Linked DNA regions of Microbispora hainanensis. Each later gene encodes a partner of the first gene's protein in a complex. Links are inferred from orthologs where the notes say so. Each region holds a gene or a part of one and is shown on either strand. Other genes may lie near its edges. The genes, in order: pcrA and uvrB.

Evidence for each region.
Region 2: the proteins of pcrA (region 1) and uvrB are in contact, whole or in part, in a crystal structure (PDB 7EGT), measured with the Thermus thermophilus proteins. The link is inferred for Microbispora hainanensis from one-to-one orthologs. Residues at the interface, in WP_096412145.1 of Thermus thermophilus: His654, Arg656, Phe657, Gln666, Asp668, Glu669, Lys680, Arg681, Leu682, Ser683, Lys685, Tyr686, Ala687; in WP_096411307.1 of Thermus thermophilus: Glu23, Leu25, Arg26, Asp27, Gly28, Glu29, Arg30, Phe31, Arg55, Glu326, Asp327, Phe328, Glu379, Ser382, Gln383, His398, Gly400, Arg401.

What each region holds. Positions count from the first base shown.
Region 1 is NZ_CP108086.1:3,475,986-3,486,996, forward strand. The notes cover bases 2,354-5,349. They hold pcrA (DNA helicase PcrA), read left to right. Parts: upstream 2,354-2,694; coding sequence 2,695-5,004; downstream 5,005-5,349. Other genes in these bases: OHB01_RS16510 (PIG-L deacetylase family protein), read right to left, coding at 2,354-2,629. In the rest of the region: OHB01_RS16500 (sensor histidine kinase), read right to left, coding at 1-1,056; OHB01_RS16505 (hypothetical protein), read right to left, coding at 1,066-1,554; more of OHB01_RS16510, read right to left, coding at 1,910-2,353; OHB01_RS16520 (hypothetical protein), read right to left, coding at 5,360-6,253; OHB01_RS16525 (cobalamin B12-binding domain-containing protein), read left to right, coding at 6,542-6,943; sucC (ADP-forming succinate--CoA ligase subunit beta), read left to right, coding at 7,101-8,282; sucD (succinate--CoA ligase subunit alpha), read left to right, coding at 8,282-9,157; OHB01_RS16540 (DUF6350 family protein), read left to right, coding at 9,333-10,994; OHB01_RS16545 (MerR family transcriptional regulator), read right to left, coding at 10,973-11,011. UniProt on the Escherichia coli protein: A helicase with DNA-dependent ATPase activity. Unwinds DNA duplexes with 3'-5' polarity. Translocates on single-stranded DNA with 3'-5' polarity. Initiates unwinding more efficiently from a nicked substrate than double-stranded DNA.
Region 2 is NZ_CP108086.1:5,323,775-5,334,776, forward strand. Bases 3,058-6,044 are described here. They hold uvrB (excinuclease ABC subunit UvrB), read left to right. Parts: upstream 3,058-3,488; coding sequence 3,489-5,600; downstream 5,601-6,044. Other genes in these bases: OHB01_RS24850 (hypothetical protein), read right to left, coding at 3,058-3,247. Outside these bases: OHB01_RS24835 (energy-coupling factor transporter transmembrane component T family protein), read left to right, coding at 1-570; OHB01_RS24840 (inositol monophosphatase family protein), read right to left, coding at 745-1,587; OHB01_RS24845 (hypothetical protein), read right to left, coding at 1,560-2,213; more of OHB01_RS24850, read right to left, coding at 2,210-3,057; OHB01_RS24860 (hypothetical protein), read left to right, coding at 6,173-6,712; OHB01_RS24865 (RrF2 family transcriptional regulator), read left to right, coding at 7,183-7,665; OHB01_RS24870 (sensor histidine kinase), read left to right, coding at 7,715-9,010; OHB01_RS24875 (hypothetical protein), read left to right, coding at 9,007-9,138; OHB01_RS24880 (DUF4126 domain-containing protein), read left to right, coding at 9,299-9,904; OHB01_RS24885 (Uma2 family endonuclease), read right to left, coding at 9,947-10,414; OHB01_RS24890 (acyltransferase), read right to left, coding at 10,497-11,002. UniProt on the Escherichia coli protein: The UvrABC repair system catalyzes the recognition and processing of DNA lesions. A damage recognition complex composed of 2 UvrA and 2 UvrB subunits scans DNA for abnormalities.

The DNA.
Region 1 (11,011 bases):
TCCTCCTCCGGGTGTCCCCGGTTTCTCGCTCGGGGGGTTGACCACCTCCAGCTCGCACGTACGGTCGCCGAAGCTCAGCCGTACGGTGGCGGGGGAGCCCGGGGCGTGCCGCCGCACGTTGGTGACGGCCTCCTGGGCGGTGCGGATCATCGCGAGCTCGGTCTCGGGCGGCAGGCGGCGTTCGTGCCCATGGACGACGACGTCACACGGCCTGCCGGTCGCGTCGCGGAACTCCTCGGCGAGCGTCTCCAGCGCGGCGGGCAGCGGCTGGGCGTCGTCGCGGAGCGCGGCCACGGCGCTTCGCGCCTCTTCGAGGCCCTTCTTGGCCAGCTCACGAGCGCGTTCCACCCGGTCGAGGGCCTCCTGCGACCGGTCGGCGCGCAGCAGCAGCCGGGCGCCCTCCAGATGCACGATCTGCGCCGACAGGGAGTGCGCGAGGATGTCGTGGATCTCCCTGGCGATCCGGGCGCGTTCGGCCAGCACGGCCTCGCCCGCCTGCGCGGCGGTCGCGGCCCTGCGCTGTTTGATGGCGTAGGCGACCGCGAAGACCACGAAGACCGAGACGCACAGGCCGAGGTCGCGGTCCTGCCCCTGCGGGGCGATCGGTGGCGGCAGCAGCCCCAGGACGCTCGATCCCAGGCCCGCCAGGGCCAGCAGCAGGATGGGCAGCGACCACTTCAGCGGGTGCCGTACGGCGGCGGCCCCGACGCAGAACATGAGCACGGCGACGGCCGGGCTGCTGTCGGAGACCCTGTCGAGGGCGATGCTCGCCGCGAGGGTGAGCCCGATGAGGACGGCTTCCGCCGGACCGGCGTTCCAGCGCATCGGCAGGATCGGCCGCAGCCGGATGACGACCATGAGCGTCAGCGTGACGGCGATCGCGGCGGTCAGCGTGGTGATGGCGAGCCGGTCGCCCGTCAGGCCGAATCCCGGCGGGCTGGTCGCCTGCCCGCCGACGAGCAGGGCGATCACGGCCAGCCGCAGGAACGCGCCGGCGATCGCGTTCCCGCGGCTGGACTCCCAGGCGGCCTGGACATATCCGTCACGAGTGGGCACGTCCCGACGTTAGCGGGCCGTCTGAGCGCCGGGTACGGCCGCGCCGGGGAGGGCGTTCGCCCGCCGGGCGACGACGAGGAACTGGACACCGAGGGTCACTCCGACGAACAGGAGGATGGAGTTCTGCGACGAGGCGATGCCCAGGAAGGAGGTCAGGACCATCATCGCGACCCGGACGGCGATGGAGCCCACCCAGGCGATGAGGGTCGGGACGCCGCCCTGCGACCACGCCACGCCCTGCCGGTCGCGCCACACGCGCGTCGTCATGGCCCGCAGCACGCCGAGACCGGCGGCCACGAGGAGTTCCACGACGAGCACGGCGACGCTCAGCGACATGTGATGAGCGTCGACGAGCCCGCCGCCGCTGACACCGATCAGGACCAGCACGACGGGGATGATCACCCCCTGCGGCCTGGCGACGGGCCTCGGCCTCATCTGCCGGTAGATCATGATGGCGACGACGACGAGGGCGATGAGGACGATCTGCGTGGTTTCCATGCCCACGAAAGTAGGGATGCCGGGCGCGCACCGGATCGGCGCGCGGGTGGAAAGCTGGGGTGGAAAACCGGGCGGAGCCCGGCCGTTCTCCACCCGGGGGTGGAGAACCCGTCCGCCCGGCTCACCCCGGCCCGGTCCGGCCTGCTGGGCCCGGCGCGCTCAGCCCCCTCAGCCCGGCCTGTGCCGCGCACCTCGGCTCAGCCCCCCTCAGCCCGGCCTGTACCGCCCACCTCGGCTCAGCTCGCTCAGTCCGGCCCGGTTCGGCCTGCTCAGCCCAGTCCGGCCAGCCAGCCCGCCGGCTTGGTCCGGCGCGCCCGGCTCCGCCCGGCCCGGTTCGGCCTCGCGCAGGATGATCTCAGGCGGTGACCACCCGCTGGAACGCCTCGACGTACGAGCCCTCGGGGAGGCCCGCGGCGGCGGCGTGGCTGGAGAGCATGCCCTTGACCATGCCGTCCAGGTCGGGGATGTGCGAGGTCTGGCTCTCGTGCGCGCGCAGCGCGGCGATCTTGCGATCCACGGTCAGGGTGACGTCGATGTAGTGGTTGGGGGTCATGCCGCCGGTGAGCCACACTTCGCGTACGGTCCAGGCGTCGAGGCCCTCGTCGGCGAGCAGCTCGGGAAAGGCATAGGGGTTGCGGGCGTCGGGATAGACGGCGTCGAGGGTGGCACCGCCGACCGCGCGGTGGTCAGGGTGGCTCGGGCTGATCCGCGCGTAGTTGCGTTCGGGGGTCGAGGTGATGACCAGGTCGGGCCGCACCTGGCGGATCACCCGGGCGATGTCCCGCCGCAGGCCGAGCGTCTGCTCGACCGCGCCGTCCCGATAGCCGAGGAAGCGCAGGTCGCTCACACCCACGCACTTGGCCGCGGCGGTCTGCTCGGCACGGCGCAGCGCCGCCATGCCGCCGTTGTCCACCGCACGGTCGAAACCGCCCGCGTCGCCATCCGTGACCAGGCAGTACGTCACCTCGGCCCCCGCCTCGGTGAACCGGGCGACCGTGCCCGCCGCGCCGAAGTCGATGTCGTCGGGGTGAGCGACGACCATCAGCACTTTCTTGATATCCGCCTCGTCCAGCACGAGCAGTCCTCCTCAAGGTCCGGCACATCACCTTAAACGTGACATGCCGGGCGAGTGGGCCCCGGATGTCGGTGCGCGGTCATAACCTAAGGAGAGTGTCCACCCGAGCCGCCACTCATCCATTGCTCGACGGCCTCAACCCGCAGCAGCGGGACGCCGTCACCCACCAGGGCAGTCCGCTGCTGATCGTCGCCGGGGCCGGCTCCGGAAAGACCAGGGTGCTGACGCACCGCATCGCCTATCTGCTGGCGGAGCGTGACGTCCAGCCGGGGGAGATCCTCGCGATCACCTTCACCAACAAGGCCGCCCGCGAGATGAAGGAGCGGGTCGACAAGCTCATCGGGCCGCGGTCGAGGGCCATGTGGGTCATGACGTTCCACAGCGCCTGCGTACGGATCCTGCGGCGCGAGGCGAAGCGGCTGGGCTTCTCGTCCAGCTTCTCGATCTACGACCAGGCCGATGCGCAGCGGCTCATGGCGATGGTGTGCCGCGAGCTCGACCTCGACCCCAAGCGTTATCCGCCGCGGTCCTTCTCCGCCCAGGTCAGCAACTTCAAGAACGAGCTGATCGACTACGAGACGGCGGCCGACCGGGCATCGACCCATCTGGAGCGGACGCTCGCCGAGGCCTACCGCACCTACCAGCGGCGGCTCACCGAGGCCGGCGCGATGGACTTCGACGACCTGATCATGCTGACGGTCACGCTGCTCCAGCTCTTCCCCGACGTGGCCGAGCACTACCGGCGGCGGTTCCGGCACGTGATGGTCGACGAGTATCAGGACACCAACCACGCGCAATACATGCTGATCCGCGAGCTGGTCGGGCGGCCCGAGGTGCGCACCGCCGACGGCGACGTGGTGCGGGAGGGTGTCGAGCCCTCCGAGCTCGTGGTGGTCGGCGACGCCGACCAGTCGATCTACGCCTTCCGCGGCGCGACGATCCGCAACATCCTGGAGTTCGAGCGCGACTATCCGGACGCGCGGACGATCCTGCTGGAGCAGAACTACCGCTCCACGCAGACGATCCTCAACGCCGCCAACGCGGTCATCTCCCGCAACGAGGGCCGCAAGCCGAAGAACCTGTGGTCCGACCAGGGGGCGGGCCCCAAGATCATCGGTTATGCGGCCGACAACGAGCACGACGAGGCCATGTTCGTCGCGCAGGAGGTCGACCGGCTCTGCGACGACCACGGTGTCTCCCCCGGCGACGTGGCGATCTTCTACCGCACGAACGCCGCCTCCCGTGTGTTCGAGGAGATCTTCATCCGCACCGGCCTGCCGTACAAGGTCGTGGGCGGGGTGCGGTTCTACGAGCGCAAGGAGGTCAAGGACCTGCTCGCCTACCTGCGGGTCCTGGCCAACCCCGACGACATGGTGTCGCTGCGGCGCATCCTCAACGTGCCCAAGCGCGGCATCGGCGACCGTGCCGAGGCGATGGTCGAGGCGTTCGCCAACCGGGAGCGCATCGGCTTCTGGGAGGCGCTGCGCCGGGCCGACGAGGCGCCGGGCGTGGCCACCCGCTCGCTGAACGCGATCCGCGACTTCGTCGCGATGCTCGACGAGCTGCGCGGCAAGGAGCTTCCGCTGTCCGACCTGGCGGAGGAGGTGCTGCGCGTCACCGGCTACCGGACGGAGCTGGAGACCTCGGGCGACCCGCAGGACGAGAGCCGGCTGGAGAACCTCAACGAGCTGATCGCGGTGGCCGCCGAGTTCGAGGAGGCCAACTCGGATGGCACGCTCGTCGACTTCCTGGAGCAGGTCTCGCTGGTCGCCGACGCCGACCAGATCCCGGGAGGGCCCGGAGGGGTCGTACCCCCGGGGGAGCGCGCCCCCGACGACCACGGCGGGGTGGTCACGCTGATGACCCTGCACACCGCGAAGGGCCTGGAGTTCCCCGTGGTGTTCCTCACCGGCATGGAAGACGGCGTCTTCCCCCACATGCGCTCGCTGAGCGACCCGAAGGAGCTGGAGGAGGAGCGCAGGCTGGCGTACGTCGGCATCACCCGGGCCAAGGAACGGCTCTACCTGTCCCGGGCGGCGGTCCGCTCGGCGTGGGGCGCGCCGTCGTTCAACCCCGCCTCGCGCTTCCTGTCCGAGGTGCCGGGCGACCTGATCGAGTGGCGCGGCGACCCGGGCAAGACCGCCTGGTCGGCCGCGACCTCGCGCCCGGCCGCCCGTACGGCTCCCGCGCCGAAGACCGGCGGCCGGCAGATCCCGAGCCTGTCGCCCGGCGACCGGGTCACCCACGACACGTTCGGGCTCGGCACCGTGGTGGCGGTGGACGGCCAGGCCGAGAAGACGAGAGTGAAGATCGACTTCGGCAGCGAGGGCGAGAAGACCCTGCTGCTCGCCTACGCCCCCATCGACAAGCTCTGACCTGAGCCCGGAGCCGGAGCTCGGGCCCGGGTGTGTTGTGCGGACGAGCGCGCCGAGCGCGGGTGTCGGGAGTCGGATGGTCTGCGCCGGATGTCCCGGGCGGTGGGCCATGCGAGCCCAGCCGGAGCGGTGCGTGGCCCTCTGAGCCTTGCAGGTCTCCGCGCCATGTGCGGGTCTCCGCGCCATGTGCGGGAGGCCGGCACGAACGGAGCGGCCGGCCGGAGCGGTGCGCGCCCGGCTGGAACGAACGAAGCGGCCGGCCCCGGGTGACGATCACCCGGAGACCGGCCGCCTTCGTCGAGCGCCGTGCGGGGGGGCTCGGCCGCGCGGTTCAGTGCCTGATCGGCCGCGCGGTTCAGTCGGGCAGGATTACGGTGCCAGACGTCTCCGGCACGTCACCGTCGAGGTCGGACAGCTTGGCGACCTTGCTCTTCGGCGGCGCCTTGACCGTGACCTTCCTGCCCCAGCCGGCGTACGTGCTGTCGGTGGACAGGTTGAAGGTGAAGGTCTCGCCCTCGGACTTCATCTTCAGGTCGACGCTGGCCGAGGCGCGGCGGACGAGCTGGTCGGGGCCGATCCACAGCTTCCAGGACACCACGTTCTTGGCGGGGTTGGACCCAATGGCGGCGAGGCTGTTCTTGACATCCGGGTTGGCCTTCATGAGCTGGCCCAGCGTGATGGTGCCGCGATAGAGCGTGGTCTTCGCGCCGTTGACCCTGCCGCCGGGACCCTTGGCCTTGGTGGTCGCGAGGACCGCCTTGAGGTTGTGCCAGTCGAGGGGGTTCAGCGGGCTCGCCGAGGCGTTCGGCCGCACCCCGGGGAGCCGCAGCCAGGTCTTGCCCTCGGGGAGCAGGCTCGTGTAGACCCCGCCGGAGAAGTAGGCGGTCGAGCCGATGACGATCATGCGGAGAGGCTTCTCCGCGTCCTTCAGGTCCTCATCCTCGTCCTTCAGCAGCTCGCTGTATTTGGACTTCTGCGTGCTGTCCGAGGCGACGACGCCGGACCGGCCGAAAGCGTAGCCGCCGTTCGAGGTGTATTTGATGGCCGTGACGCCTGCGAGGCTCAGCTTGCCCGTGGAGACGAAGCGTACGCCGTGGCCGGAGACGAACTGCTTGCGCAGCGCCGACACCGGGTCGGCGGCGGGCGCCTGCGCCTGAGTCGAGGTGTGAGCCTGCGCGGGGGCGGCGACGGCGGGCGCCACGAGCGCGGCCGTCGCGGCGCACGCCAGCGCCATGAATGCTCGCTTCAAAGTGATTCCTCCCGTAGGTGCCCTCAAGATCAGGAGGGCAGCTGGGAAATCATTGCGGCTCATGATCACGAGAGCGTCACGAAAATCAGCATTTCCTGTGAGTTTTCAATTTGTGATCCGAATTCGGAAGGTTGCATTCCACTGCGAAAAGGCCGGGCGCGTTGCCGCCGAGCGGGCGGACGGATCACCCCATGGAGAGGGAACGGCCGACCTGCGGGGGCGTTCCGGGGCCATGCCTCGGGCGGCGGTTACGCTTCGGGCAGCGAGCACCATCTGCGGGAGGTCTTCATGGCAGGCAGGATTCGGGTCGTCATCGCGAAGCCGGGGCTCGACGGGCACGATCGCGGCGTCAAAGTGGTGGCGCGGGCGCTGCGCGACGCGGGCATGGAAGTCATCTACACAGGGCTGCACCAGACGCCGGAGCAGATCGTCCGTACGGCGATCCAGGAGGACGCGGCGGCGATCGGGCTGTCGATCCTGTCCGGTGCCCACATGACGCTGTTCGCCCGGCTCTTCGAGGTCCTGCGGGAGGAGGGCGCCGAGGACATCGTGGTGTTCGGCGGCGGCATCATCCCCGAAGCGGACATCCCCGAACTCACGAAGATGGGAGTCGCCCGGATTTTCACGCCCGGCTCCACGACCCAGGAGATCGTGGAATGGGTCCGTTCGGCGGTTCCAGCCACCGTTTAGGCATTTTGCCCAACCTTGCCGTACTCCAGGGTTGTTGGCAAGGCTCCGGCGGGACCCGACGACGCGGCCACGCTCGTACGGGGACTAGGCTTCATGCGCGGAAACGCCGGGCGGGACGACGGCGCCCGGCCTCGGACATCAAAAGGGACGGACCCTCGTGGACCTGTTCGAACATCAGGCGAAGGAGCTCTTCGCGGAGTACGGCATCCCGGTGCCGCGCGGAATCGTCGCGCACACGCCGGAGGAGGCGCGGGCGGCTGCAGAGCAGCTCACCGGACGCGTTGTCGTCAAGGCCCAGGTCAAGACCGGCGGGCGCGGCAAGGCCGGCGGCGTGAAGGTGGCCGACGACGCCGCCGACGCCCACGCGAAGGCGACGCAGATCCTCGGCATGGACATCAAGGGCCACACGGTCCACAAGGTCCTGATCGAGGAGGCCAGCCAGATCGCGGAGGAGTACTACTTCTCCTTCCTGCTCGACCGCGCCAACCGCACCTTCCTCGCCATCTGCTCCGCCTCGGGCGGCATGGACATCGAGGAGGTCGCGCACACCGCGCCGGAGAAGGTGGCGAAGGTGCCGGTCAGCCCGCTGACGGGCGTCGACCGCGCCAAGGCCCGCGAGATCGCGGTGGCGGGCGGCCTGCCGCAGCAGGCGCTGGACGGCGCCGCCGAGCTGATCGAGAAGCTCTGGGCGGTCTTCGTCGACGAGGACGCCACGCTCGTCGAGGTCAACCCGATGATCCTGTCGGCCGACGGCCAGGTGAAGGCCCTCGACGGCAAGGTCACCCTCGACGACAACGCGAACTTCCGCCAGCCGGAGCACGCGGCGTACGTCGACAAGGCCGCGGAGGACCCGCTGGAGGCCCGGGCCAAGGAGAAGCACCTCAACTACGTCAAGCTCGACGGCAACGTCGGCATCATCGGCAACGGCGCGGGCCTGGTCATGTCCACGCTCGACGTCGTGGCGTACGCGGGTGAGGAGCTCCCCGGCCAGCCCAAGCCGGCCAACTTCCTCGACATCGGCGGCGGCGCCTCGGCCGAGGTCATGGCGAACGGCCTGGAGATCATCCTGTCCGACCCGTCGGTGAAGTCGGTCTTCGTGAACGTCTTCGGCGGCATCACCGCCTGCGACGCCGTCGCCAACGGCATCGTCTCGGCCTTCCAGCTCCTGCGGAGCCGGGGCGAGGAAGTGACCCACCCGCTGGTCGTCCGCCTGGACGGCAACAACGCCGCCCTGGGGCGGCAGATCCTGGCCGACGCCGCGCTTCCGCGCGTCGAGCTGGTCGACACGATGGACGAAGCGGCCAAGCGCGCCGCCGAGCTCGCCGCGGTAGGTGCGTAATGGCTATCTGGCTCACCGAGAACAGCAAGATCATCGTTCAGGGCATGACCGGTGGTGAGGGCACCAAGCACACCCGCCGCATGCTCGCCGCCGGCGTCAAGGTCGTGGGCGGCGTGAACGCCCGCAAGGCCGGCGTCACGCACGAGGGCCTGCCGGTCTTCGGCACGGTCAAGGAGGCCATGGAGCAGACGGGCGCCGACGTGTCGGTCGTCTTTGTGCCCCCGGCCCACACCAAGGCCGCCGTCCGCGAGGCCATCGACGCCGAGATCCCGCTGTGCGTGGTCATCACCGAGGGCGTGCCGGTCCACGACACCACCGAGTTCTGGGCGTACGCCGTCTCCAAGGGCAACAAGACCCGCATCATCGGCCCGAACTGCCCCGGCATCGCCTCGCCCGGCGCGTCGAACGCCGGCATCATCCCGGCCGACATCACCACCAAGGGCCGCGTCGGCCTGGTGTCGAAGTCCGGCACGCTGACCTACCAGCTCATGTACGAGCTGCGTGACATCGGCTTCTCCACCTGCGTCGGCATCGGCGGCGACCCGGTCATCGGCACGACGCACATCGACGCCCTCCAGGCGTTCCAGGACGACCCGGAGACCGACGCGATCGTGATGATCGGCGAGATCGGCGGCGACGCCGAGGAGCGCGCGGCTGCCTACATCAACGAGCACGTGACCAAGCCGGTCGTCGCCTACGTCGCCGGGTTCACCGCGCCCGAGGGCAAGACCATGGGCCACGCGGGCGCGATCGTGTCCGGCTCCGCCGGCACCGCCCAGGCCAAGAAGGAGGCCCTGGAGAAGGTCGGCGTCCGCGTCGGCCGTACGCCCAGCGAGACCGCCCGCCTGATGCGCGAGATCATGTCCAGCCGCTGATCTCATACATCCGGCTGTCGTCCGCGACCTTGTGCTCCCACCGCCGTGGTGGTGTGAGCGCAAGGTCGCGGTCGTTTCCGGGGCCCGGCCGGTGCGCGTGCCGATGCGTCCGGATTGCGTACTCCCCGGCGTGGCGACGTGGAGCAACGCCGCCGGGCTGGGATGATGCGGTAACGTGACGGGCCTTCTCGACCAGTTCAGGACCGCTCCCCGCGCCGTGCTCGGCCGCATGGGAGCCGGGGACGACGAGGAGACCCGCCGGCCGCTCCCCGTCTCGGGCATGCTGGCCGCGGTCGGGACGCTCGGCGTCGGCCTGGCCGTGCTCACCACGCTCACCCTCATCGGCTGGATGGCCGCGCCCCGCGGGCCGTTCGGCGAGGGCCTGCCCGGCGTCTTCCGTACGGCCTGCCAGCTCTGGCTCGCCGCCCACCACGCCGGTTTCGCGATCCCCGGCGGCCGGGTGGGCCTGCTGCCCATCGGCCTGATGATCCTGCCGGGGGTGCTGCTCTATCGGGCGGGCCTGTGGATGGCGCGCGACGCCGACCTGCGGGTGCGGATGCCCGCCCGGCTGCCCAAGGGCACGCCGCGCGACGTCGAGAACGCCCGGCGCCGCGCTCAGCTCGCCCTCATCGCCCAGGCCGGCATCTCGCTGGCCGCGCCGTACGCGCTGCTCGCCGGGGTGATCGCCCTCGTCTCCGGCAACGAGATCATGGAGCCGTTCCTCGGAGAGGCGCTGGTCAGCCACCTGCTGCTGGCGTTCGTCACCGGATCGGTGGCCACCGCCCGCACGATCGGGCCGTGGCGCTCGATGCTGCGCCTGCTGCCCGAGCGGCCGCGCTCGCTCGTGGCGGGCACGGCCGTCGCGACCGCGCTGATGCTCGTGGCCGGGGCCGTGCTGGTCCTCGCGGCCGTGGTGGTCAACTTCGCCCGGATCCAGCAGATGTCGGAGGTGCTCAGCCCCGGAGTGGTCGGCGGCCTGCTGCTCCTGCTCCTGGAGGTCCTCTACTTCTTCAACGCCGTCATCTGGGGCATGGCCTACATCTCCGGGCCGGGGTTCGCGGTGGGCGCCGGGACGCTGGTCGCGCCCACCGGGGTCAAGCTGAGCGCGGTGCCCATGCTGCCGCTGCTGGGCGCCCTGCCGTCGTCCGGAGCCGCGCCCCCGTGGGTCATGAGTGTGATCGCGGTGCCGTTCGCGGCCGGTGCGGTCGCCGGCGTGGTGACGGCCCGCGTCGCGCCGACCCCTTCGATCGAGGCCGCGCCGCTGTGGGGGTTCGTCTGCGGGATCACCTCCGGGCTCGTCGCGGGAACGCTCGCCGCGCTGTCGGGCGGCCCGCTCGGCGGGGCGGGCCTGGCCGCCGTGGGGCCGTCCCCCTGGGAGGTGGCGCTGTCGGTCACACTGGAGGTCGGCGTGGCCGCCGGGATCTCGGCCGGCATCGCCAACTGGTGGCTGATCTCCCGGCGTCCTGCCACCCCGCCCGAGCCGGTGCGGAAGGCCGGAGCCGTGATCGCCAAGGCGGCCGGGCGGGTGCGGCCCACACGCGGCGCCCACCTGCCGGGCCACTGGCTGGACGCCACCGAGGCCGACACCCAGCCGATCCCGGTCATCAGGGACGACTGGACCGACGAGCACGCCGCGGCGGCGGCGGAGACCTTCGACGCCATGGACGCACGGCGGGCCGGGTCCGCATCCCAGACCCCCGGGAAGCCGCGCAAACCGGCGCCGAAGCGCCGTGACCCGAGCCCCCCGCCGGCGCCGCGCAAGGACATCGTGGACGAGACCGACGACCGTGGGGGTCACGTCATCTACGTCGATCCCTACGCCTGGGACCGCGACTGATCCGCCCGTTCCGTACG
Region 2 (11,002 bases), 1.8 Mb from region 1 along the record:
TCGCTCCTGCACCGGCTGCCCGCCGGGGCCAAGCTCGCCGGGCTCGCCGTGTCCTGCACGGCGCTCCTGCTGCTGCGCGGGCCCGCGGCGCTCGCGGGGGCCGCGGCCGTCGTCGTGCTCCTGTACGTCGTCTCCGGGGTCGGGCCCGCCGCGGCCTGGGCGCAGGTGCGGCCCGTCCGCTGGTTCGCCGTGGCCCTGTTCGGCGTGCAGCTCGTGTTCGCCGACCTGCCCACCGCGGCGTCCTCGACGCTCCGCGTCGTGCTCGCCATCGCCCTGGCCGGGCTGGTCACGCTCACGACGCGCACCGGCGCAGTCATGGCCGCCCTGGAGCGCTGCCTCGCCCCCGCCAGGCTCGTCGGCCTCGATCCGTTCCGCCTGTCGCTGCTGCTGTCGCTCACGCTGCGGAGCGTGCCCGTGATCGCGGATCTGGTCACCCGGGTGCGGGAGGCCCAGCGCGCCAGAGGGGTCGAGCGCAGCCCACGCGCCTTCGCCGTACCGCTGGTGGTGGGCGCCCTGCGGCACGCCGACGCGCTGGGGGAGGCGCTCGCCGCGCGCGGTCTCGACGACTGAAGAGCCTCGACGGCTTTCCCGGGCCTGCTGCGGGTCCACGCGGGGCGATGGCGGGTCAGAGCACGGCGGTGGCAGGTCGGACCACGGCGGTCAGAGCACGGCGGTCAGAGCACGGCGGTCAGAGCACGGCGGTCAGAGCACGGCGGTCAGAGCACGGCGGTCAGAGCAGGGTGGTCAGAGCGGCGGCAGGGCGGGGGCCAGGCGGCGGGCCTCGGCGACCAGGTCGAGCAGGTCTCCGACGAGGCCGGGCGGCGCGGCCACGAAGCTGCGGTCCTCGGCCGGGCCCTCCGCGGACGCCTCGAAAGGTCCGCCGTCGAGCCCCACGATCTCCAGACCGGCCTCCCGCGCGATCAGGGCCCCGGCGGGCAGGTCGAGTCCTTCCGCGCGGTAGCCGATCATGCCGTCGATGTCGCCCCGCGCGAGCATGGCCCAGCACAGCAGCGGCGCCCAGAGCTGGAGCACCCGCCGGGCGCGGGCGTCCATCGTCATCTTCAGCGACCGCGCCGCCGGATCCAGCCGGGAGACCCCGTGGCCCTGCGTCCAGGCGAGCACCGGCCCGTGCCGGAGGTCGCGCCGCGGCGGCCCGGTCAGCGGCCCCGCCGGCCCACGGGCCCCCGCGCCGCTGACCGCCGACCAGGTGCGGCCGGAGAGCGGCTCGTGGACCACCCCGAGCACCGGGCGGCCGTCCGCGCACAACGCCAGGCCCACGACGTACGCGGGAAGGCCGATCGCCACGTTGTTCGTGCCGTCGAGCGGATCGACCAGCCAGGTCCATCCGCCCTGCGGGCGATCACCGCCGTGGACGCCCGACTCCTCGGCCACGATCCGATGGGAGGGGAACTCCGCCCGGATGCGGTCGAGGATCAGCTTCTCGGCGGCGACGTCGAGGTCGGTCACGACGTCGCCCGACCCGCCCTTGTCGTGGACGGCGACCGCCCCCGGCGCGCTCTCGCGCAGCACGGATCCGGCGGCCAGGGCGGCCTCGACGGCTACCCGCCTGGCGTGTTCGAGGTCCACAGGCTCCTCCTGGCCAGCTCGGCGGCACGTGCGGTCTCCGCGTCGTCGAGGCGTTCCCGACTGACGTGGTGGAGCGGCGTGGCGAGCGGCCCGAGCGACAGGTCGTTCAGCCCCGGACGGCCACGGCCGAGCGCCACGGTGGCGGCCTCGCCGTCCTCGGGGATGACACTGCTGTGGAAGGCGCCCGCGACGAGCGTGTAGGTGTCCCCGGCGCCGAACAGCTCGGCACGTCCCGGGGCGTACGCCACGGTCCTCGGGGTGGGGCGGATGACGTCGCCCGACGAGGTGCTGACGACCTCGAAGACGCGGTGGGTGGGGGAACGGGTGGTGTCGGTCACCACGGCGTGGACGTTGCGCACCTGGCCGTACAGGACATAGCTGGTCAGGTCCCAGCTGTGGCAGTGGACCTGTGAGGTGGTGCTGCGGGCGCGCCGGGCGGCCGCGGTCCACACGTGCACGCACGCCCCGAGCTCTCCCTCGCGGACCAGCGGCAGGCAGAGGAATCCCAGCGGATGCCGCACCCCCCGCACCCCCGAGCCGCCCTCCGCGATCTCGCCGAGCACGCCGAGGGCCCACTCGCGGGCGCTCCCGCCGGCGAGCACGTCGAACACGTCCCCATATCTCATGGCGCGTACGGATCCTTGGCGCGCAGGGCCTTGCGGGTGACCTCGACCACGTCGCGGTCGGTGAACGACTTGGGCAGGGGGAGATCGACGCGTTCGAACAGCCTGCGGACCTCCTCGACGGTCGGCTCGTCGCTCAGCGGCACCGACCGGTAGCGGTCGATCGCCACGCGGCGGGCCTGCTCGAAGCTCGTGCGCAGCTCGGTGCCGCAGCTCTCGTAGAAGAACGAGCCGCTGAAGGCGATGATGGCCCGGTTGGGGTCCTCGGACGTCAGGATCAGGGCGCGGCCCGACATGTCCCAGCGGAAGGTCGTCATGACCGGCGAGAGCCCCACCGCGATGTCGAGCAGGCCGTACCGCTGGCGATACCAGAACGCGGCCAGGACGCTCGCGTACGACTCCTTCCTGGCCCGGTCGGTCGTCCACACCTCACCGGTGCCGTCCGGACGGTCCGACAGCGACCTGCGGTAGTGCGCGTAGCTCTCGCACACCGCCTCGTCCGTCGGGTCGATGATCTCCAGACGCACCGTGAGGTGCCGCTTCTCGCGCCGCGCGGCGGCCACGCACTCGGGCAGCGTGACCGCGCGCATGTAGGTGCCGGTGCCGCCCTTGAACGTCCAGCGGTCGGTGCCCCGGCGGGCGTCCGCGTGCGCCTGCGCGATCTCGTGCTGACTGACCAGGACGCGGATGACCGACATGTCCTGCAGGGCCCTGCGGGTGCCCGCGACCAGGTCCTCCAGCTCGTCGAGGCGGTCGAGGCGCTCGGGCAGCCGCGCGAGGACGCCGGAGGTCGCGTGCATGGCCTCCTCGACGGGCTCCTGCCGGACCCGGTCGCGCAGCAGTGCGGTCGCGACGAGGGCCAGGACGACCAGGGTGGTGCCGCTGACGAGTTGAGTCCTCACGTTGAGGGGGATCATCTCGTCGGGCAGCACGCCGAGCACGCCCACCACGACGGCCAGCACGAGTGCGATGGCCCCGTCGACGTTCTTGGCCGCCCATGCGAGTGACCGGCCGACGGCACTCCGTAACCCCGCCATAGGTCAGCCCCGCCATCCCGTCAGTGTCGGCCCCCGACTCGAATCGTAACGACAGGGTCATGGTCCGGCAAAGGGTCGGCCTGCCCGGGCGCGGCGGCGCGGAGGCGAGGGGCGGAGCCGGCATCAGGACCGGAATTGTCGGTCGGCGCGCGTAGGTTATGGAGGTGAACCGGAGCGAGCGTGAATGCCCCTGTGCGGCCGCCCGCGCCGGTGGACGGGGCGAGTGAGGAGCTGAACGGCGATGACATCCATGATGGACCTGAATCGGAAGGTCGCGCCCTTCCAGGTCGTCACCGACATGACGCCGTCCGGCGACCAGCCCACGGCGATCGCGGAGCTGGAGCGCCGGGTCAGGGCTGGGGAGAAGGACACGGTCCTGCTCGGTGCGACCGGCACCGGCAAGACCGCCACGGTGGCGTGGCTGATCGAGCGGGTGCAACGCCCGACGCTGGTCATGCAGCCCAACAAGACGCTCGCCGCCCAGTTCGCCAACGAGCTGCGCGAGATGCTGCCGAACAACGCGGTCGAATACTTCGTGTCCTACTACGACTACTACCAGCCCGAGGCGTACGTCCCGCAGAGCGACACCTACATCGAGAAGGACTCCTCGATCAACGAGGAGGTCGAGCGGCTGCGCCACTCGGCGACCTGGTCGCTGGTGTCGCGCCGCGACGTGGTGGTGGTCGCCTCCGTCTCCTGCATCTACGGCCTGGGCACGCCGCAGGAGTACGTCGACCGGATGGTCGGGCTCAAGGTCGGCCAGCAGATCGAGCGCGACCAGCTGCTGCGGCGGCTGGTCGACATGCAGTACACGCGCAACGACCTGGCCTTCACCCGGGGCACCTTCCGGGTGCGCGGCGACACGGTCGAGGTCATCCCGGTCTACCAGGAGCTGGCCGTCCGCATCGAGATGTTCGGCGACGAGATCGAGAAGCTGGCGACGCTGCACCCGCTCACCGGCGAGGTCGTCGGTGAGGACGACGAGCTGCACATCTTCCCCGCCTCCCACTACGTGGCCGGTCCCGAGCGGATGGAGCGGGCCATCGCCGGCATCGAGGCGGAGCTGGCCGAGCGGCTCGCCGACCTGGAGCGGCAGGGCAAGCTGCTGGAGGCCCAGCGGCTGCGCATGCGCACCACCTACGACATCGAGATGATGCGCCAGGTCGGCACCTGCGCCGGGATCGAGAACTACTCGCGGCACATCGACGGCCGTGAGGCCGGCAGCCCGCCGCACACGCTGCTCGACTTCTTCCCCGACGACTTCCTGCTCGTCCTGGACGAGTCGCACCAGACCGTCCCCCAGATCGGCGCGATGTACGAGGGCGACGCCTCGCGCAAGCGGACGCTGGTCGACCACGGGTTCCGGCTGCCGTCCGCCATGGACAACCGCCCGCTCAAGTGGGAGGAGTTCCTGGAGCGTATCGGCCAGACCGTCTACCTGTCCGCCACGCCGGGGCCGTACGAGCTGGGCCGGAGCAAAGGCGAGGTGGTGGAGCAGGTGATCCGCCCCACCGGCCTGGTCGACCCCGAGGTGATCATCAAGCCCACCAAGGGCCAGATCGACGACCTCATGGAGGAGATCCGGGCCCGGGCGGAGCGGGACGAGCGGGTCCTGGTCACCACGCTGACCAAGAAGATGGCCGAAGACCTCACCGACTACCTGCTCGACAACGGCATCCGCGTCCGCTACCTGCACAGCGAGGTCGACACGCTGCGCCGCATCGAGCTGCTGCGCGAGCTGCGCATGGGCGAGTTCGACGTGCTGGTCGGCATCAACCTGCTGCGTGAGGGCCTCGACCTGCCCGAGGTGTCGCTGGTGTCGATCCTCGACGCCGACAAGGAGGGCTTCCTCCGCTCGGAGACCTCGCTCATCCAGACGATCGGCCGCGCGGCCCGCAACGTGTCCGGCCAGGTCCACATGTACGCCGACAAGATCACGCCCAGCATGGAGCGGGCGATCGAGGAGACCAACCGGCGCCGGGCCAAGCAGATCGCCTACAACGAGGCGCACGGCATCGACCCGCAGCCGCTGCGCAAGAAGATCGCCGACATCCTGGACAGCCTCGTCCGCGAGGACGCCGACACCGCGCAGCTTCTCGGCGGCGCGGGGCGGCAGCAGTCGCGCGGCAAGGCGCCGGTGCCGGGTCTCGCCTCCCGCGGCGCGGGCCAGCACGCGAAGGCGATCGCGGGGGAGATGCCACGCGCCCAGCTGGAGTCGCTGATCGAGTCGCTGACCGAGCAGATGCACAACGCCGCCGCCGACCTGCAGTTCGAGGTGGCGGCCCGGCTGCGCGACGAGATCAAGGAGCTCAAGCGGGAGGTCCGCGACATGCGCGAGGCCGGCGTCAAGTAACGGCCCAGCGGCCACGCGATCCCCTGCCCGGTGCCCCGCCCCGGGCCCGCCGGGCCGCGCTGGTGATTGGGCAACCGAGCGCCGGCAGGGCGGCACGACCGCGCCGTGCTCGCCTGGGCCAGGCGGGCCTGGGCGAGGCGGGGGTCCAGCTTGTGATCGCCGGCCCGGCGCTGGCGATCGGGCAACCGAGCGCCGCCGTGCCGTGACCGCCCGGGCCGGCAGGCCCGGGCGAGCCGCGAGGTTCAGCGTGTCACCGCCGAGCCCGGCGGCGAGGTGGCGTCACCCGGTGCCCGGCCATGCGGCCGAGATTCCAGGTCGGCGAATCTGGTGAATCGCGCGATGTGGCCATTGATGGGCGAAGCGTGAAAAACTGACCGCGTTTCTGGCGTTCTTATTCCGGCGAAATCATGGCCGGCAGGTGAAATCGGCGGGTGCGGCGCCGGATGCGATTGACCTGGTCTGATGCAGGGAAGGCATTCGTCGGCGTGTGGATGAACGTCCATATGTCATGGGGGTGGCTCGTTCGAGCGGCCCCCGCCGGGCGAATCCGTCTGTGGCAAATCGGGGAAACAATGCGTTCGACGACTTTCGTTTTCACTTCCTACGCCGGCCTCGTGCTCACCGCCGGGTCGGTGACCGCTCTCCTCGCCGGTGGCGGCGAATCTCCGGCGCGGTCGTACGCCGCGGTGGCGATGCATCGGCCCGTCGCGTTCGCTCCGCTCTCTCCAAGCACGTCCGCTACGCCCGCGCCGTCGTCGGAGCCCAGCCCGTCGGCGACGCCGGGCGACCTCGCCGGGTGCCGGGACGGCGACTGCGAGGTGCGGGTGCATGCGGAGGACCGCATTACGATCGACCCGAGCCTGGGCGTGGACCAGATCACCGTCGTGGGCCTGCGGGGAAACGCCATCAGGCTCTCGTTCACCGGCACCTCGACGGTCGTCGACGGTCTGAACACCACGATCAGCCGGACCTGCAACAACGATGACTGCAGGGTCAGGGGAGCGGTGACGATCACCACGAGCAGGCCGGGCCGCATCGGCGACGTCGCGCTGCGCCTCGCCCAGGTGGCCGGTGACACCGCCGTGCTGGTGCTGAAGCCCGTCACCCGGTAGGACGACAGGCACTCGCACCCCTGCTCCTAGGGGCCGGCCGGAGCCGGTGTGATGTCTCGTCGCCCGGCTACCGGTGATTTTCGTGCGGCGCCGAGGTGGGCCGGAGCCGGTGTGATGTCTCGTCGCTCGGCTACTGGTGATCTCCGTACAGCTTTGGGGCTGTCCGGAGCCGACGGCGATCTGGCTCACCGGTGATTTTCGTGGTGGTGGGGGCGGCCCGGTCGCTCGTGACCACGCTTCCGAGCCGCTCTCATCGCCGGGTTCCTCGCGCCGCCTCCCAAGCGCTGCGCCTTCTGCGGAGCCGGGACTTCCGGCCACGCCCGGTGGCCGCGACACCCCCGCACGGGCCCGCTCGCGCGGTCTGATGGGTCCCGCGCAGCGCGCGCCCAATACCCACAGATGATGGCTGCACCACTTCTGACCAGGCAAAATGTATGCCGATCAAAAACCTGGATGTGTAGTATCCAGGTATGCGGATGAGCGAAGGCGTCGAGTGGGCGATGCACTGTTGCCTGACGCTGGCATGGCTCGGCAACGAGGTGCCGGTCTCGACGGCGAAGCTCGCCGCAGGGTTCGAGCTGCCGCCCGCGTATCTCAACAAGCAGCTTCAGGCACTGGCCAAGGCCGGGATCATGACGTCCACTCCGGGGGCGAGGGGCGGGTTCCGGCTGGCGCGGCCCCTGGAGGAGATCTCGGTCATGGACGTCGTGACGGCGATCGAAGGGCCTGCCGAGGCGTTCCAGTGCACGGAGATCCGACGGCGCGGGGCCGGCGCGGGGCGGCCGGAGGAGCAGTTCCGCGTTCCGTGCGCGGTCTCGACCGCGATGCGCAAGGCCGAGATGGCGTGGCGGCGGGTGCTGGCCGCGCAGACCCTGGCCGACGTGCAGGCCGCGGCGAACCGGCGTGCGCCCCAGGCGGGCGAGGTGATCCGGCGCTGGTACGAGCAGAACTGATCGTCCCGCGACGATGACCATCGCCGGAACCAGGGAGGGGTAACCGGATGTGAACCCGCATTCCATAAAAGCCCGCTCCACGATCGCCGCGGCAGGGCTCCTGCTGCTCGCTCTGGTCGTGGGAGGCGTCGGCCTCGACCTGGCGATCCGCTACAGAGTCCAGAGCGAAGTCTTCTTCTCGGCCGAGCAGGTCGCCGCGCGATGGAGCGCGGCGGCGCGCAACGGCGCCGTGCCGCGCCCGATCCCCACCACCACCGACATCACCCTCGTCCAGTTCGTGAACGCCCGCGGCGAAGTCGTCAACTCGAGCATGCAAGCTGCGGGCATGCGGCCGCTCAGCACGCTGCGCCCTCCGGCGGACGATCGCCTCCAGAAGCGCACGGAGTGTTCCGCGCAGGGCCGGTGCATCATGCTCATGGCCAATCGGGTCACCCCGGCCGCGGACTCGCCGGTCGTGTACGCCGGCACGGCCCAGCCGTCCCTCCTGGCCACGCACAATCTGGAGTACGCCATAGCTGTGGGCGGCATCCTGATCCTGATCTCGGTCGCCCGGATGACGTGGTGGGCGATGGGGCGGACCCTGCGCTCGGTCGAGCGGGAACGCCAGTTCGCTTCCACCACATCCCATGAGCTCAGGACGCCGATCGCCGGTCTGCGGGCGCATTTGGAGGAGGCTCTCCTCTATCCCGACGACGTCGACCCGCGCGACACCATCCAGGGAGCCTTGCGGGCCACCGGCCGGCTTGAGGCGATCGTCGACGACCTGCTGCTGATGACCCGGCTGCACGGCACCGCCGCGGCGGCGCCGGAGTTGGTAGAGCTCGGCGCGCTGGCGGCGGAGGAGGCGTCGGCGCTGGCCCCCGGGGTGCCGGTGCACGTTCTGGCGGCCGGCGACGTGCGCGTCTACGGCTCCCGGATCCGGCTGGCCCGCGTGATCGGCAACCTCCTGAGCAACGCGCAACGGCATGCGGTCAGCGTTGTCACGGTGACGGTCGACTCCGTCGGCGACCAGGCTGTCGTGGCGGTCACCGACGACGGGGCGGGCGTCCCCCCGGCGGATCGCGAGCGCGTCTTCGAACTTTTCGTTCGCCTGGACGAGGGGCATCGCCTGGATTCCGGCGGCAGTGGTCTCGGCCTCGCCATCTCCCGCGACATCGCTCACGCCCACAACGGCACGTTGCGAATCGAGGACTCTCCGGTAGGCGCCCGTTTCGTGCTGACGCTGCCGCTGGCGGGGACGGCGGGAGCCGCGGCGGAGTCGACCGCCGTGCCCGGGCAGGCCGCCGCCAAGTCTCGGAAGAACACCCGGGCCGAGCGTCGGCCGTCTGCCGGGACCGGCCCATGAGCGCAGCGGTCGCTCCGGGCCTTCCCACGACGAAGCAGGCCCAGCGCCTGGGCGCGCTGGTGAAGCGCGGCGCCGACGCGGAGGACGTCGCCACGGCGATCGACGAACTCGCCGCCACGCCAGGCTGACGACGTCTCGGGGCGGCGCCCGAGAAGGCGAGCGCGGCCACACGGCCCGCGGCCGTGCCCGCTCACCCGTGTCGATTCGCGGGGGCAACCGGGGACACGGCGCAACCGCCGTCCGTTGACGGGAAGGCGGGATCGCCCCGCCGGCCGGAGGAGGTGGCTGATGTTCGCGGCGCTCACCGGGCTCGGACTGTCGACCGCGGCCGGGCTCAACGCGTACATCCCGTTGCTGCTCGTCGGCGTGCTCGCGCGGGTCACCGACGCCGTGCGGCTGCCGGCCGAGTACGCCTGGCTGTCCGACACCTGGGTTCTCGCGATCATCGCCGTGCTGCTGGTCGCCGAGTTCGTCCTCGACAAGGTGCCCGTGGTCGACCACGTCAACGACATGATCCAGACGGCGGTACGGCCCGCGGCGGGCGGCGTGGTCTTCAGCGCCACGGCGGCCGCGGCGGAGATCGACAATTCGGCGTGGATGGCCGAGCACCCGGCGGTCGGCTGGCTGCTGGGCATCGCCGCCGCACTGGCCGTGCACCTGATCAAGGCTTCGGCGCGGCCGGTGGTGAACGCCACCACGGCGGGTGTGGGCGCGCCGGTCGTCAGCGTGGCCGAGGACGTGGGCTCGCTCGGCATGAGCCTGATCGCGATCTTCCTGCCCATCCTGGTGGTGGCGGCGCTGGCCGTGCTGGCGTTCGTGGCCTGGCGGCTCATCCGCAGGGTGCGGCGCCAGCGGGCCGCCCGCCGCGCCCGCGCCACCGCGCCGCCCGGCTGACCGGCGGCTCACCACCCTCGCTCGCGGCCGGCGCTGTTCGGCTCAGCCGATGAAGGGGCTCAGGTCGAGGTCGATGTCCACGTCGAAGCCGACGTAGGTCGTGAGGCGCTTGCGATGGATCCCGGTCGGCACGTACGCCCTGACGCTCGGCTCCAGCTCGAACGTGTACGCGACCGGTTCCTGGTCTTCCAATTCGATGCGCCAGAGATATCTGATCCCGGCGTCCGAGTAATTGATCGGCTTCGTCGTGCGGTCCCGCTCCTCCGAGTCGGGTGACACGACCTCGACGACGAGCTGGACTTCCTCCGGTCGGTAAGAGGTCCGCCGCAAATCGGAGAGCGCTTCCTTCTTGACGACAAGGACATCCGGTTCCGGCCGCTGCCGTAGGCCCAGAGTTATCGACATCTCCCTGGCGACGGCGAGATGGCTCGGAGGCCGGATGCCGCGGTCACGGTCGACCAGCAGGTTGACCATCAACATGTGGAAGTTGGTCTGGGGAGACCTCATGATGAGGAACCCATGGCGATCATGTCACGTTCGGTAGTCGTGCATGGCTCGTTCGCGGAGGCGTGCGAAGCCCGGGCCGGTTCGGCTAGGCCGTACGGGACTCGTGCTCGGAAAGGGTGCGGGGATCGGCGGGGAGGGGAGAGGTGAGGCGGGCGGCCGAGGGGCTGTGCCAGCCGAGGTCGGGGGAGTGTCGTCGCACGATCTTGGCGGGGACGCCGGCGATGACCGAGTGGTCGGGGAACTCCCCGCGCACCACGGCGCCGCCCGCGACCACCGACTGACGGCCGATGCGCGTCCCCGGCAGGATGATCGCCCCGGTCCCGATCCACGATCCCGAGCCGATGGAGACGGGCTTGTTGCGCGGCCACTGCCGTCCGATGGGGATGTCGGGATCGTCGTACACGTGGTTCTGGTCGGTGATGTAGACGTAGGGGCCGGTGAAGACGTCGTCGCCGATGTCGATGGACTGGTGGCCGACGATGTGGCTGCCCCTGCCGATCGAGCAGCCCCGGCCGATCCGCACGATCGAGTCGGGCCCGAGGTCCACGCCGGGGCCCATGCCCGCCGAGATCGACACCCGCTCTCCGACGA